DNA from 4 places in the Shewanella sp. SM74 genome. Region 4 is predicted to be linked to each of the others. Evidence: predicted binding sites of a transcription regulator. Region 4 holds the regulator's gene; each other region holds the start of a gene.
The links. Region 4 encodes sigma-54, which starts transcription at its own class of promoters, with help from an activator protein. Its sites were predicted from a motif close to GTTGGCACGNNNNTNGNNT; they were not measured.
Positions count from the first base shown of each region.

Region 1: flgA (flagellar basal body P-ring formation chaperone FlgA) is a predicted target of sigma-54. The motif match lies at 1,495-1,513, and genes of this name have one in related genera.
Region 2: fliD (flagellar filament capping protein FliD) is a predicted target of sigma-54. The motif match lies at 1,798-1,816, and genes of this name have one in related genera.
Region 3: flgF (flagellar basal-body rod protein FlgF) is a predicted target of sigma-54. The motif match lies at 1,210-1,228, and genes of this name have one in related genera.

Region 1 is NZ_JAKKRZ010000003.1:138,767-141,924, forward strand. It holds gene L5M49_RS04525 (CheR family methyltransferase) at 1-423, opposite strand, end outside; gene L5M49_RS04530 (chemotaxis protein CheV) at 524-1,444, opposite strand; gene flgA (flagellar basal body P-ring formation chaperone FlgA) at 1,650-2,357, shown strand; gene flgM (flagellar biosynthesis anti-sigma factor FlgM) at 2,433-2,756, shown strand; gene L5M49_RS04545 (flagella synthesis protein FlgN) at 2,759-3,158, shown strand, end outside.
Region 2 is NZ_JAKKRZ010000020.1:2,844-6,001, forward strand. It holds gene L5M49_RS17935 (hypothetical protein) at 1-62, opposite strand, end outside; gene fliS (flagellar export chaperone FliS) at 31-411, opposite strand; gene fliD (flagellar filament capping protein FliD) at 425-1,777, opposite strand; gene L5M49_RS17950 (flagellin) at 2,080-2,886, opposite strand; gene L5M49_RS17955 (flagellin) at 3,112-3,158, opposite strand, start outside.
Region 3 is NZ_JAKKRZ010000003.1:133,801-136,958, forward strand. It holds gene flgG (flagellar basal-body rod protein FlgG) at 1-419, opposite strand, end outside; gene flgF (flagellar basal-body rod protein FlgF) at 430-1,173, opposite strand; gene flgE (flagellar hook protein FlgE) at 1,347-2,708, opposite strand; gene flgD (flagellar hook assembly protein FlgD) at 2,791-3,158, opposite strand, start outside.
Region 4 is NZ_JAKKRZ010000007.1:77,881-81,038, forward strand. It holds gene lptB (LPS export ABC transporter ATP-binding protein) at 1-684, shown strand, start outside; gene L5M49_RS09335 (RNA polymerase factor sigma-54) at 792-2,270, shown strand; gene hpf (ribosome hibernation promoting factor) at 2,299-2,586, shown strand; gene ptsN (PTS IIA-like nitrogen regulatory protein PtsN) at 2,589-3,032, shown strand; gene rapZ (RNase adapter RapZ) at 3,029-3,158, shown strand, end outside.

The DNA.
Region 1 (3,158 bases), on a different contig from region 4:
ACTACCAGCCAAGGCACCAGGCTTCTTCTGTTGATACTCAAGAATAGTCATAGCCAATGAGTATGGCTCTTGGCCTGACGAGCAAGCCGCAGACCAAATTTTAAGCGGACGCCCCAGACGACTGTATTCTGGTAGTAGGACATTATTCAACAACTCAAATGGATAACGATCACGGAACCAAAGGGTTTCATTGGTCGTCATAGCATCGATCACTTCAGCTCTGAGCGCACGCTCAGTAGGCTTCATCGAATGCTTAACCACATCAGATAAGGATGGCAGGTTATATTTGCCCATCAAAGGAGCAAGACGACTGCGCACAAGATATTGCTTATTTTCACCCAGTACGATGCCGCTGTGTTGCTCTAAGAACAACCTAAATTGATTATATTCAGCCTCAGCGAGTGATTTATTTGGCACATTCACATCCTAAATCCTATAGCAAGCACCAAAATCAGTGCGAAACCATCATGTTATAAAGTCGAGATTATAGCGTAAAGCGTATCTAGGTACTAACCGACAGCAATTACAAACTTAAATGCTTATTCACAGCAGCGGCCAGTTCGTCAGGATTAAACTTAGCGATAAAGTCATTGGCCCCCACTTTTTGAACCATTGCCTGATTGAATACACCACTTAACGAAGTATGCAGTACCACTTTAATATGCTTAAGCTTAGGATCATCTCGGATTTCAGCTGTCAGGGTGTAGCCATCCATTTCAGGCATCTCAATATCAGAGATGATGAGGGGGATCTCATCGGCCACATTATCCATCTCTTTGGCGATCTCTTTAAGCTTGTCTAATGCTTCGCGACCATCTTTTGCGGTATCAATTTGTAAATTCAATGACTCGAGTGAACGAATAATTTGTTTACGCGCCACGGCAGAATCATCAATAACCATAATATGGTAATGCTGAGTTCTGTCGAGGGTCAGTTTTTCATTGGCTTCTTCACTGATAGCCGTTTTAACTGGTGAAATCTCATCTAAGATTTTTTCCACATCGAGAATTTCAACTAATTCACCTTCAATTTCAGTCACAGCTGTCAGATAAGAATAACGGCCAGCACCTTGCGGCGGAGGCATAATCGCTTCCCAATTCATGTTGATGATCCGCTCAACAGAACTGACCAAGAAGCCTTGAACACTGCGGTTATATTCAGAAATAATGATGAAACAGTTTTCAGTGCTCGCTAAAGGTTTTCCCCCTGTTGCCGCACTCAAATCAATCACTGAAATGGTTGTTCCACGAATATGAGCAACACCCTTCACATAAGGATTAAGTTTAGGCAAAGTGGTCAGTGGTGGACACTGCAGTACTTCTTTCACCTTAAACACGTTAATCCCAAACCGTTGACGACCGTTTAATTTAAAAAGCAGTAATTCTAAACGGTTTTGTCCAACGAGCTGGGTTCGTTTGTTGACTGAATCAAGAATACTCGACATAACTCTGCCTTGTTGTTCTGTTTATGTTCGGCCCTATAACTCAGTTGAGTATAGGCATATTAATTGCTTACGTCTTATCTATCGATAAACATAGTCGAAACTGAGTCAATCTTCTGACAGTGATGCAAATTATTATTACAGTGGTCAGCTTCGAACTTAATAAAAGTATAGGTGCATTCTGGCGTTACAAGCTAGTCTCTTCATTATGAAAGTAAATTTAGTCTGTTTTTTTAGTCTTTTCACCCTCTTCATGCCCGCTTTTGCGAGTGCAGAGCCTATTGTCCCCACCGTATCGGCAATCTCAGAATTAGCTAAAGCGCTTATTTCAGAAAAAATATCCGTTCCAGAAAATGCCAAAGTAAATATTTCGCCACAGATGGTTGACGCAAGAATGCTGCCGTCACAATGTTCGTCTCCAATGAAAGTTGAACTGGCTAGCGATAGGGAAATTAGCCGTAATAACACCTTAAAAGTCAGCTGCGATACACAAGACTTAGCTTACCCTTGGCAAATCTATATCTCGGTTCGGGTGGATATCTTATTCCCCGTTGTTGTCTCAACCGAAATCTTAGCACCAGGCGAACTCATCTCTCCTAGTCAAGTAGAAGTCCGTTACATTGAACAAAATAGCTTGAGAGGTGCCGAATTCGATGACCCGAGTAAATTGGCTGGCGTGCGAGTAAAACGACGAGTAGCAAAAGATAATCCCATATTAAGTAACAACTTATGCTTCGTTTGTAAAAATGATTCGGTATCTATCTACGTTCGTTCTGGCTCATTCGAGCTCAAAACAGTAGGCGAAGCCCTACAAGATGGCAATAAAGGTGATCGGATCAGAGTCAAAAATAGCAGTTCAAACAAAGAACTAGATGCTATAGTCACAGGCATTGGCGAAGTTGAAGTAAGAATGTAAAATAATCTAAAGCTTTTTTGTAAGCTGCCGATACCCCAGTTAAGAAATCCCGTACACACGACGCTGGAGCCTAAAATGGCAATTGATATTAGCAAACTCAACACTGCAACGACTGCGCAAGTTCGTTCAGGCGCAACGAAAACGAGCAGCGATCAATCTGCTCAAGTTTCTACAAAATCGACAACACCACAGAGAAGCGACTCTGTGGTCATTACGGCCCAGGCACAACAACTTCAAGGAGCTCAGACTAAAATGGCTAGCCTTCCTGAAGTTGATCAAAAGAAAGTAGCAGAAATCAAACAAGCTATTGCCGAAGGTCGCTATAAAATTGACCCTGAAAAGTTGGCTGCCAATATTGCAAGTTTTGAAGCCGAACTTAATGACTTAAATAAAGAGTAACTATGACTGAAATAGCTAAACTGGTAGATCTACAACACGCCCATTTGGCTGTTCTTAAGCAAATCATACTCAAGGAAAAAGGCGCTTTGGTTGACCAAAACGCCGATTTACTGCTTTCCCTTGCTAACGAAAAATCGCAATGTCTGAAAGAACTAAAGAATAATGATGATATTCTGGCAAAACACAGTGATAAATCGCTACTCACTCAGCAAGTCGAACTCGTGCATAAAATGGCTGAGATCAAAGACGCATTGACTGAATGCAAAGAATTAAACGAACAAAATGCCAGTTTAATTGAGATGAATTTAGCGAGTTTAAATCGCTTTGCTCAAGCTTTACAAGCCAGCAGAAACGCCTCCAGCCTCACCTATAACGATAAAGGCAAGACCTCGACTATCTCAA
Region 2 (3,158 bases), on a different contig from region 4:
CGTAAAGCATTCGCAAAACGCGCCCACTGCTTAATTGAGATTTGTCCATCCTTCTCTGACATTGGTAATCACCTGAGTCACTGGAACTAGCGCTTCAGCACTGTTTTCGACACTGGCGCTGACAAGCTGACGGCTACAAAAGTCATAGAGACGATGTAAGCTCACGGCAACCTCACCACCATTTTCAAGGTCAAGCATAGAGTCCAAGCCATGCACGATATTAAGGCACTTATGGATACTCATTCCTTTCGCCTCAAACCTTTGGTATTCCATATGGCCAGCGGTCCGCTCTAGTTCTTCCAATAAACCATCAAGTAGCATACGCACCATGTCATGGGTTGTTGCTGCCGCTACTTGTGCATCTAAAGCGGTTTGCTTGTAGGCATTAAATGGATCGTACTCATTTAACATTTTTTACTGCTTCCTATGAAAACAACTGACTTGCGGAATTAAACTGATTAATGGTGGATTCCATTGCCGTAAACTGGGTTAAATAAATCTGATACTTTTGATTCATTTGATAGTTATGGCGGTCCATGCTGTCATTCACACTTTTAATCTGCTTATTTAACGCTTCTTGTTTTTGATCGATATAGCCATTGAACTGCGTAAAAGGCTTTAATGTTTTCTCAACATTCTTGACGTAGCTACCTTCACCCGTAAACATGGCTTGCACTTTTTCGGGATCACTTTTAAAACTGTCGGTCAGCTTAGCATCATCAATTTTTAGTTTTCCGTCTCGTCCAATCTCAATCCCGATATCAGACAAACGCATGCCATTAGCAGCCGTTGCAAATACTGAATCACGTAATTTAGACTGGAGTAGGCGAATAGAGGTATCCCCCTTCAACACACCAATTTGCGCTTCACTCACAGCGGTAGTTTTGTCTTCTTTATCTTTATCTTTATCCGAAGAACTCGAATCAGAAGTTTTAACGCCCATAGAACGGGTAAGTTGGTTGATTTGTGTCATTAAAGAATTAAATGAATCGACAAAATCTTTAACCGTTTTCTTATTCGCTTCAAAATCGTCTGTGACTTTAATCATGCTGCTTTCACCAGCCGCATGCACCTTGACTAATTCGAGGCTGACACCATCAACAACATTTTCTAGATAGTTACTACTGCTGGTAATATCGATACCGTTTAATGTGAGTTCCGCATCTTGTGCTGCACGACGTTCTGTCATACCCCAATCGGCACCGTTAAACTCTACCTTCACTTGATTCGCGACACCCGATTCCTTTGAAGACAGCATAAATTCGATTTGGTTACCTGTGCGCACTAATGACGCTTGTACACCAGGATTACCCACTTGTTTATTGATCACATCGCGTAACTGAGACACAGAAATAGCCGCACCGCCATTAACCGTTGCCAAATCAATTTCCATGCGCTTAGTCGGATCACTACCGACTTGAATACTGATAATGCCCGACGTTGGCAACAATTCACTTTCAGAGGAATAGGCTTTAGTCAGTTGATGTGCTTGCGCAAGTTTATGCACGCTCAAATCATAGTTGCCCTTTGGCGCATCAGATTTAACTGTCGCGGTCGCATTCTCGCCCGTAACCGTAGCAATTTTGCCTTTAGTTGCATTGCCACCCATTTCACTCAACTTAGTGGCCATTTTCTTCATATTATTTTCAAGCAACGTATAGGCATCTAACTGTGTTTTACTGGCAGTTAACTTGCCTTTGTAAAGCGTATCTTTACCTGCGCGGTCTGCGCCAATCAGTTGCTGAGCAAATTGTGCTGCATTCATACCTGAAATCATGACTACCTCCACTCGTTCTAGAGCAAAACGCATGCCAAAAACAAGCTGCTGTTTTTAAAGATATTTAAATAATTAACTGGCCCGAACACAGCTAAAAACTTCCGCATAAACACTTAAACAGGAAAACTATCTTCCACTTTGTGTTATCGAAAATTCCCCACTAAAATATGAACCTTATAGGTTTCAATCTCGGGTTTAGCGACTACCGACCAATACATAAACCGTGGCTAAAATAAAAATGCCAGTCAGCGCAACTAACTGGCATTTTAGCCGTGACCAATAACATCACTTGCCCAATAGCATTAACGCAATAGACCCATGACTAAACCCGTGTTCTGGTTAGCTGAAGAAAGTACTGTTGTACCCGCCTGAACTAATAATTGGTTGCGCGTCATATTGGCAGATTCAACCGCGAAATCGGCATCCATAATACGGCCGGCAGCGGCTTTGGTATTTTCAGTTACGCTGGCAAGGTTAGCCGCAGTATGGCCAAGACGGTTAATGTTGGCGCCTAAGGTTGAACGTTTAGTGCCAACTGCAGAAATAAAATCATCCACTAACTTAATTGCATCATTCGGGGTGCCTTCTAAATCGCCAGCTTTAAGAGCCGTAATGTCTGCCGTAAGCGCTGTAAGTTTAACGTTCAGAATTTCATCTTTACCTGCACCGATCTGGAAAGTTACATCTGTAAGCTTGGTAAAAAGGTCATTACCTGCATAAGTCGTTTTGGTAGCAATACGCTCGATCTCATCATTTAGCTCTTTAAACTCATCATTCAATGCTTTCAAATCATCAGTTGAGTTAACACCGTTTGATGCTTGAGTAGCCAATTCTTTCTGGCGATTGGCAATGGTCGTTAATTCTTCTAACGCACCATCAGCGGTTTGCAGCATAGAGGTCGCATCAGAAATATTGCGTGATGCTGTTTCCATACCTTTTACGTTAGCGCTCATGCGGTTTGCAATTTGCAACCCCGCAGCATCATCAGATGCGCTATTGATACGTAAACCCGTAGACAAACGCTCCATAGCATTAGTCAATAAGTTATTGCTTTTGTTAACAGCACCTTGTGCAACAATTGAAGCGTAATTAGTATGAACACCTAACATATCAGTTCTCCTGAAAAATAACGGTTATCTTGGCGATGCCTGAATCTCAGCATCGATCCATAACTAATTAAGGCGACAGCAACAGCACACAACTAAAACTTATTTAAAAATAGATGGGATCACCTCTATAAAAACAGACTGAAATGGCATGCTCAAAACGCCATAAAAAATGCCAGCAAGCTAAGCTCACTGGCATTAAAACTAACACTGACTAATTTAATAAAATTAGCGCAGTAACCCCATGACTAAACCTGTATTTTGGTTAGCTGAAG
Region 3 (3,158 bases), on a different contig from region 4:
GCGGGTTGTAGCAAATAGCCAGAACCTGGCGTCACAATCTGACCCGTATCATCTAAGGTAAACTGACCATTTCGAGTATAAGCAGTGGTTCCATCAGGAAGCTGTATTTCAAAAAATCCAGGACCTTCAATCATGAGATCCAGTGAGTTATCCGTCGTCAGCATGTTACCCTGAGTAAACATTTTTTGAGTAGCGACGACTTTCGTACCCGCACCTATGTTTAATCCGTTGGGTAGCTTAGTGTTAGATGCACTAACACCACCTGCTTGGTTAACTGTTTGATAGAGTAAATCTTCAAATACTGCGCGGCTTTTTTTGTAGCCCACAGTGCTAGCGTTCGCTACGTTGTTTGAAATCACTGAAATATCAGTTTGCTGTGCGTCTAAGCCAGTTTTACTAATCCATAACGCCGGATGCATAATCTATCTCCTAACTAATACGCATTAATGAGGATGAAGCGCGATCATTCTCTTCCGCGGTTTTCATCATCTTGACTTGCAATTCAAACTGGCGCTGAAGATCAATCAAAGACACCATTTCATCAACAGGGTTAACGTTACTGCCCTCTACGGCACCACTTTCAACTGCGACGAAAGGGTCAGCTGGTGCTGGTTCGCCTGACATTTGTCGAAATAATCCATCTTCACCACGCATCATCTGCGCATTGCCGGGATTAACTAACTTCAATCTAGCCACTTCTTCTATCACTTCAGCAGTCGCCCCCTGAGGGCGAACAGACACTATGCCATCCTGTGAAATTGACACTTTATCAATAGGTAATGGCAGCACTATCGGGCCAGCGTCCCCCATCACGGGATTGCCTCTGTCGTTATACAACATGCCCGTCGCATCGAAACTGAGACTACCTGAACGGGTATAAGCTTCACTGCCATCTTTCGCCTGAACGGCAAACCAGCCATCGCCTTTAATGGCAACATCGAGATCCCGTCCAGTGGTTTTTATCGGACCAGAGCGAAAATTAGCTGACGGAGATTCTGTCATCGCAAACACCCTTGAAGGCAACCCTTCACCGAAGGCTTGCATCGATCTGGCCTGCGCCATATCTGATTTAAAACCATCGGTATTAGCATTGGCTAAGTTGTTCGCACGGAGTGCCAGCTCATTCATATTTTGCTTAGCGCCACTCATGGCGACATAAAGGAATTTGTCCACAGACTGCTCCGTCAAATTTTCTACATGACAATATCAAAGCAAGCATCATGCCAATAAAAAATAACGTTTAATTTACTGATAGAATTGAAAAATATGAAAATGAAGTGATTTGACGGCAGGATAAAGGCTAAGTGTTGCCACTGGCGGCAACACTTAGTTAAATAAAGTAATGATTAGCGGATTTGTAATACGGTTTGTTGCAGCGTGTTATTCACTTCAAGGGTACGAGAGTTCGCTTGGAAGTTACGCTGCGCCGAAATTAAATCGACCAGTTCAGTAGTTAAATCGATGTTCGATTGCTCTAACGCCGATGAACTGATGCTACCAAAAGTTCCACTATTTGCCTCACCCGCTAACGCTGGACCTGAAGCTAAACTGGCTTTCCACGACGTATTACCCACTTGCGTTAAACCTTGTTCGTTAGCAAAACGAACTAAAGCAACCCGTGCTAAAGGCACGGTTGAACCATTAGAATAACTCGCGGTCACTAAACCATCTTCGCCGATTTCAACGTTAGTTAAGCGACCTACAGTCGTACCATCTTGCGTCAACTCAGTTGCACCAAAAGGAGCAGCATATTGCGTTGGGGCATTAAACTTCACAGTCAACTCTTGAGTACCATCGGCACCTGGCCCTAAAACACCCGCACCACTGACGCCCAAAGCCTCAGTCTTGACTATAGCAGGATCACTACCAGTGTAGACACCAACAGAATTGAACTTGAGTACAGAGCCTTTCCAACCACCAGCAGTTTGAGCTGTGCCCGTTGCATCAGGCGTACCATCGCCGGTGGTATCTGTTTGATAAGTACCAGCAGGACCGGCTAAATCGACTTGCTTTCCATCAACAGCATAGTAAGCCACCCAATTGTTCTCACCATTGTACGAACCATCTTTGGGCTTAACAAAATAAGTGGTCATAATATGTGGCTCACCGAGTGAGTCATAAATTGTCATTGATGTAACGTTATTGTAGGTTTTTGCATCTAGAGGATCGAATGCCGCGGGGTCGAGTGCACTTTCCTTAGCATTTAAGTTCATTTGTAAAGTAACATTCTCAGTCTTTACAGGGCTACCTGCAGTGTCTGGTATTTGTACCGGCTTAGCCGTCGTTAAACTCACTGATGTTGAGTTCCCATCTTTATCCACTGGGAAAGTTTGCAAATAATTACCAGCAGAATCAACCATGTAATTATTTTTATCGACCTTAAATGCTCCAGCACGGGTAAACGAGTGGTCTAATGTACCCAGTTCAGAGGCTGTAACGAAAAAGCCGCCACCTTTAATCGCCATATCAAGGGAGTTATTCGTCAACTGTAAGCTACCTTGATGGAATTGCTGTGCCACTTGACTCGTAGCAACACCACCACCGACAGCAGTTTTAGCATTTGAAAAAATAGAATTAGCGTAAACATCCGCAAATTCAGCACGGGACTCTTTAAAGCCAATGGTGTTCGCATTAGCAATGTTATTCGCCGTAGTGTTTAAATCTTTCTGCGCGGCAGAAATGCCACTCAATGCAATGTTAAACGACATAATTCACCTCTACACTTGACTCAATTCATTTATGAGCAACTTACGCCCAATTCGGATACTGCAAAAATTCTTTTATGCAAACTTAGGTTTCAGACACAGCTAACACATCGGTTAACTTGATGCCCATACCGCCTCTCAAGTTAAGAATCGCGCCAGTACTGGCCGTACCGAGAGAAACGCTGGTCACATGAGCATAGGTCGAGACTGGCAATTCTTGGGATTTCCCATCCACTAAACCACTCGCCTTGATCGTATAGTTACCTGCGGTTACAGGGTTTCCATCTTTATCGAGGCCATCCCAGTTAACATCGACATTGCCCCCCTTACTGCCATCAACTTTAAAGGTGGTCACAACTTGGCCTTTCTCATCCTCAACACGTACAGTAACTTCAGGAATTTTAGCTGGCGTGCTAATCACACCTTTTATTGTTGGGCTTTCAGCTGAAATGT
Region 4 (3,158 bases):
AGTCGCCAAGTGGTTAAAGACGTCAGTCTGACGGTAAAAACCGGTCAAGTCGTTGGCCTACTCGGTCCAAACGGTGCAGGTAAAACCACGACCTTTTACATGGTTGTCGGGCTAGTGAAGAGCGATAAGGGACATATCTTTATCGACGATGATGATTTAACCGCAGATCCTATGCATCTGCGTGCCCGCAAAGGCATAGGTTACTTACCGCAAGAAGCCAGTATCTTTCGTAAGCTAACTGTTCATGACAACATCATGGCCGTACTGCAAACTCGTAAAGAACTTAAAAACGAAGAACGAGAAGAAGAACTAGAACATCTGCTCGAAGAGTTTCATATCACCCACATCCGTGACAGCCAAGGCATGTCATTGTCGGGTGGCGAACGTCGTCGCGTCGAAATTGCGCGGGCTTTAGCCGCTAATCCTAAGTTCATTTTGCTCGATGAACCGTTTGCCGGCGTCGATCCTATTTCGGTTATCGACATCAAGAAGATTATCGAACAACTCAAAAGTCGCGGCCTTGGCGTACTGATCACAGACCATAATGTCCGCGAGACATTAGATGTATGTGAACATGCTTATATTGTGAGTCACGGAAACCTGATTGCCGAAGGAACTCCAGCAGAGATCTTAGACAATCAGCAAGTTAGGGCTGTGTACTTAGGTGAACAATTCAGGCTATAGTTAATCGAGCGAAGCCAATGGAGGCAATTTATACCGCCATTGGGCTTCACTCAAGATAATAATAAGCGACCTCATCCAACAATAATAACGTAGGGATCAGCGGTAACATGAAAGCGTCACTCCAGCTCAAACTGGGTCAACAGTTAACCATGACGCCACAACTACAACAGGCTATACGTCTGTTGCAACTGTCGTCATTAGAACTGCAGCAAGAGATCCAGCAAGCATTAGATTCTAATCCCCTTCTCGAGCTGGAAGAGGATCAATTCGACGCCACTAAAACCCCTGTAAACCAAACGCTATCCGATACGGATTTCAGTGAATCTAGCACTCTGCCACCAGAAAAAGACAGCTCCACCATAGATACGGCAGAGTCGCTAACCAAAGAATCCATGCCCGATGAGCTCCCCATGGACACCACATGGGATGAAGTGTTTACCGCCTCCCCAAACTCAGGCCCCGGCGGCAGTCGTGAAGACGATATGCCCTTCCAAGGCGAGACCAGTGAAGGTTTGTACGAACACTTAGAATGGCAAAAAAACCTCACGCCGTTTTCTGAAACCGATTTAGCCATTGCCACCGCCATTATTGATGCCATCGACGATCAGGGCTATCTCACCCAAAGCACTGAAGAAATTCTCGAAGCCATGGGTAATCCTGAAGTTGAGCTTGACGAAGTCGAAGCCGTACTCAAGCGTATTCAGCATTTTGATCCCATAGGCGTTGCCGCCCGCGATTTAAGTGAATGCCTGCTGATCCAACTGTCGCATTTCGCCGCTGATACTCCCAACCTAGAAAACGCCCGTATGCTGATCAAAGATCATTTAGATCTGATCGCCGCCCGAGACTTTAGGTTGTTGATGCGTAAGACTAAATTAAAAGAAGATGAATTAAGGGATGGTATAGCACTCATCCAAACCCTCAATCCTCGCCCAGGTTTGTTGATCACGCCCAATAATGACGAATACGTTATCCCAGATGTGTCTGTGTCGAAGAAAAATGGCCGCTGGGTCGTTGAGCTAAATCCTGACTGCATGCCAAAAATCAATGTAAATCAACATTATGCTTCTATGGCACGCAGTACCAAAAACCAAGCCGATAGCCAATTTATTCGCGGCCATCTGCAAGAGGCTAAATGGTTTATTAAGAGCCTAGAAAGCCGTAACGATACTTTGCTTAAAGTTGCTAATTGCATAGTGCAATATCAGCAAGGTTTCTTTGAGTATGGTGAAGAAGCCATGAAGCCTATGGTGCTTAACGATATTGCCGAAGCGGTAGAAATGCATGAGTCCACCATCTCACGGGTCACAACTCAAAAATACATGCATACCCCTAAGGGACTTTTTGAACTAAAATACTTCTTCTCTAGCCACGTCGGTACTGACGATGGTGGTGAGTGCTCATCCACAGCAATCAGAGCCTTTATAAAGAAACTGGTGGCAGCGGAAAACCAGAAAAAACCATTAAGCGATAGCAAGATGGCACAGCTTCTGGCAGAACAAGGGATCAACGTAGCCCGCAGAACCATTGCGAAGTACCGAGAGGCTATGCTTATTCCACCTTCTAATCAGCGTAAAAGTTTATAACCTACAGTGGATATCGGAGGACGTTTCTATGCAAATAAACCTAAGTGGACACCATGTCGAAATTACCGAATCGTTACGTGCATATGTAGAAGAAAAGTTTTCAAAACTTGAACGCCATTTCGAACAGATCAATAATGTGCACGTTGTGCTCAATGTTGAGAAAATGCAACAGATTGCCGAAGCGAGAATAAACCTCATAGGTGGTGAAGTTTTTGCTACTTCAGAGCATGCTGACATGTATGCCGCTATAGACGCCCTGATTGACAAGCTTGACCGTCAGGTTATTAAACACAAAGAGAAGTTAACAAAACACTAATAATGGAACTTTGTACCATACTGCGGCCGGAGTGCACTACCTGCGCCACTCCGGGCAGTAAGAAAAAGGTACTGGAACTCATCAGCGACTTAGTCGCTGCCCAGTACCCGACCCTCTCATCTCAAGAGATATTCGAAAGCCTAGTGGCGCGCGAAAAGATGGGGAGCACAGGTATAGGTAACGGCATCGCCATTCCACATGGTCGACTAGCCGATATAGATCAGCCCATTGCCATACTAATTAAGTGTGAAGAGCCGATAGCATTTGATGCTATCGATAAGCAACCTGTTGATATTTTATTTGCACTACTGGTGCCTGCAGACCAATGTCAGCAGCACTTAAGTACCTTGTCTTGCATGGCCGAAAAGCTGAGCGACAAGCAAATATTAAAGCAATTACGCAAGACGCATGATGAAACGGAACTCTATCAGGTAATCACTGGATGAAACTGGTCATAGTGTCGGGCCGCTCAGGCTCAGGCAAATCTGTCGCCCTTAGGGTACTCGAAGATCTCGGCTATTATTGTGTCGATAACCTTCCCTTGCCATTGATTGGCAGTTTGCTTGAGCAAC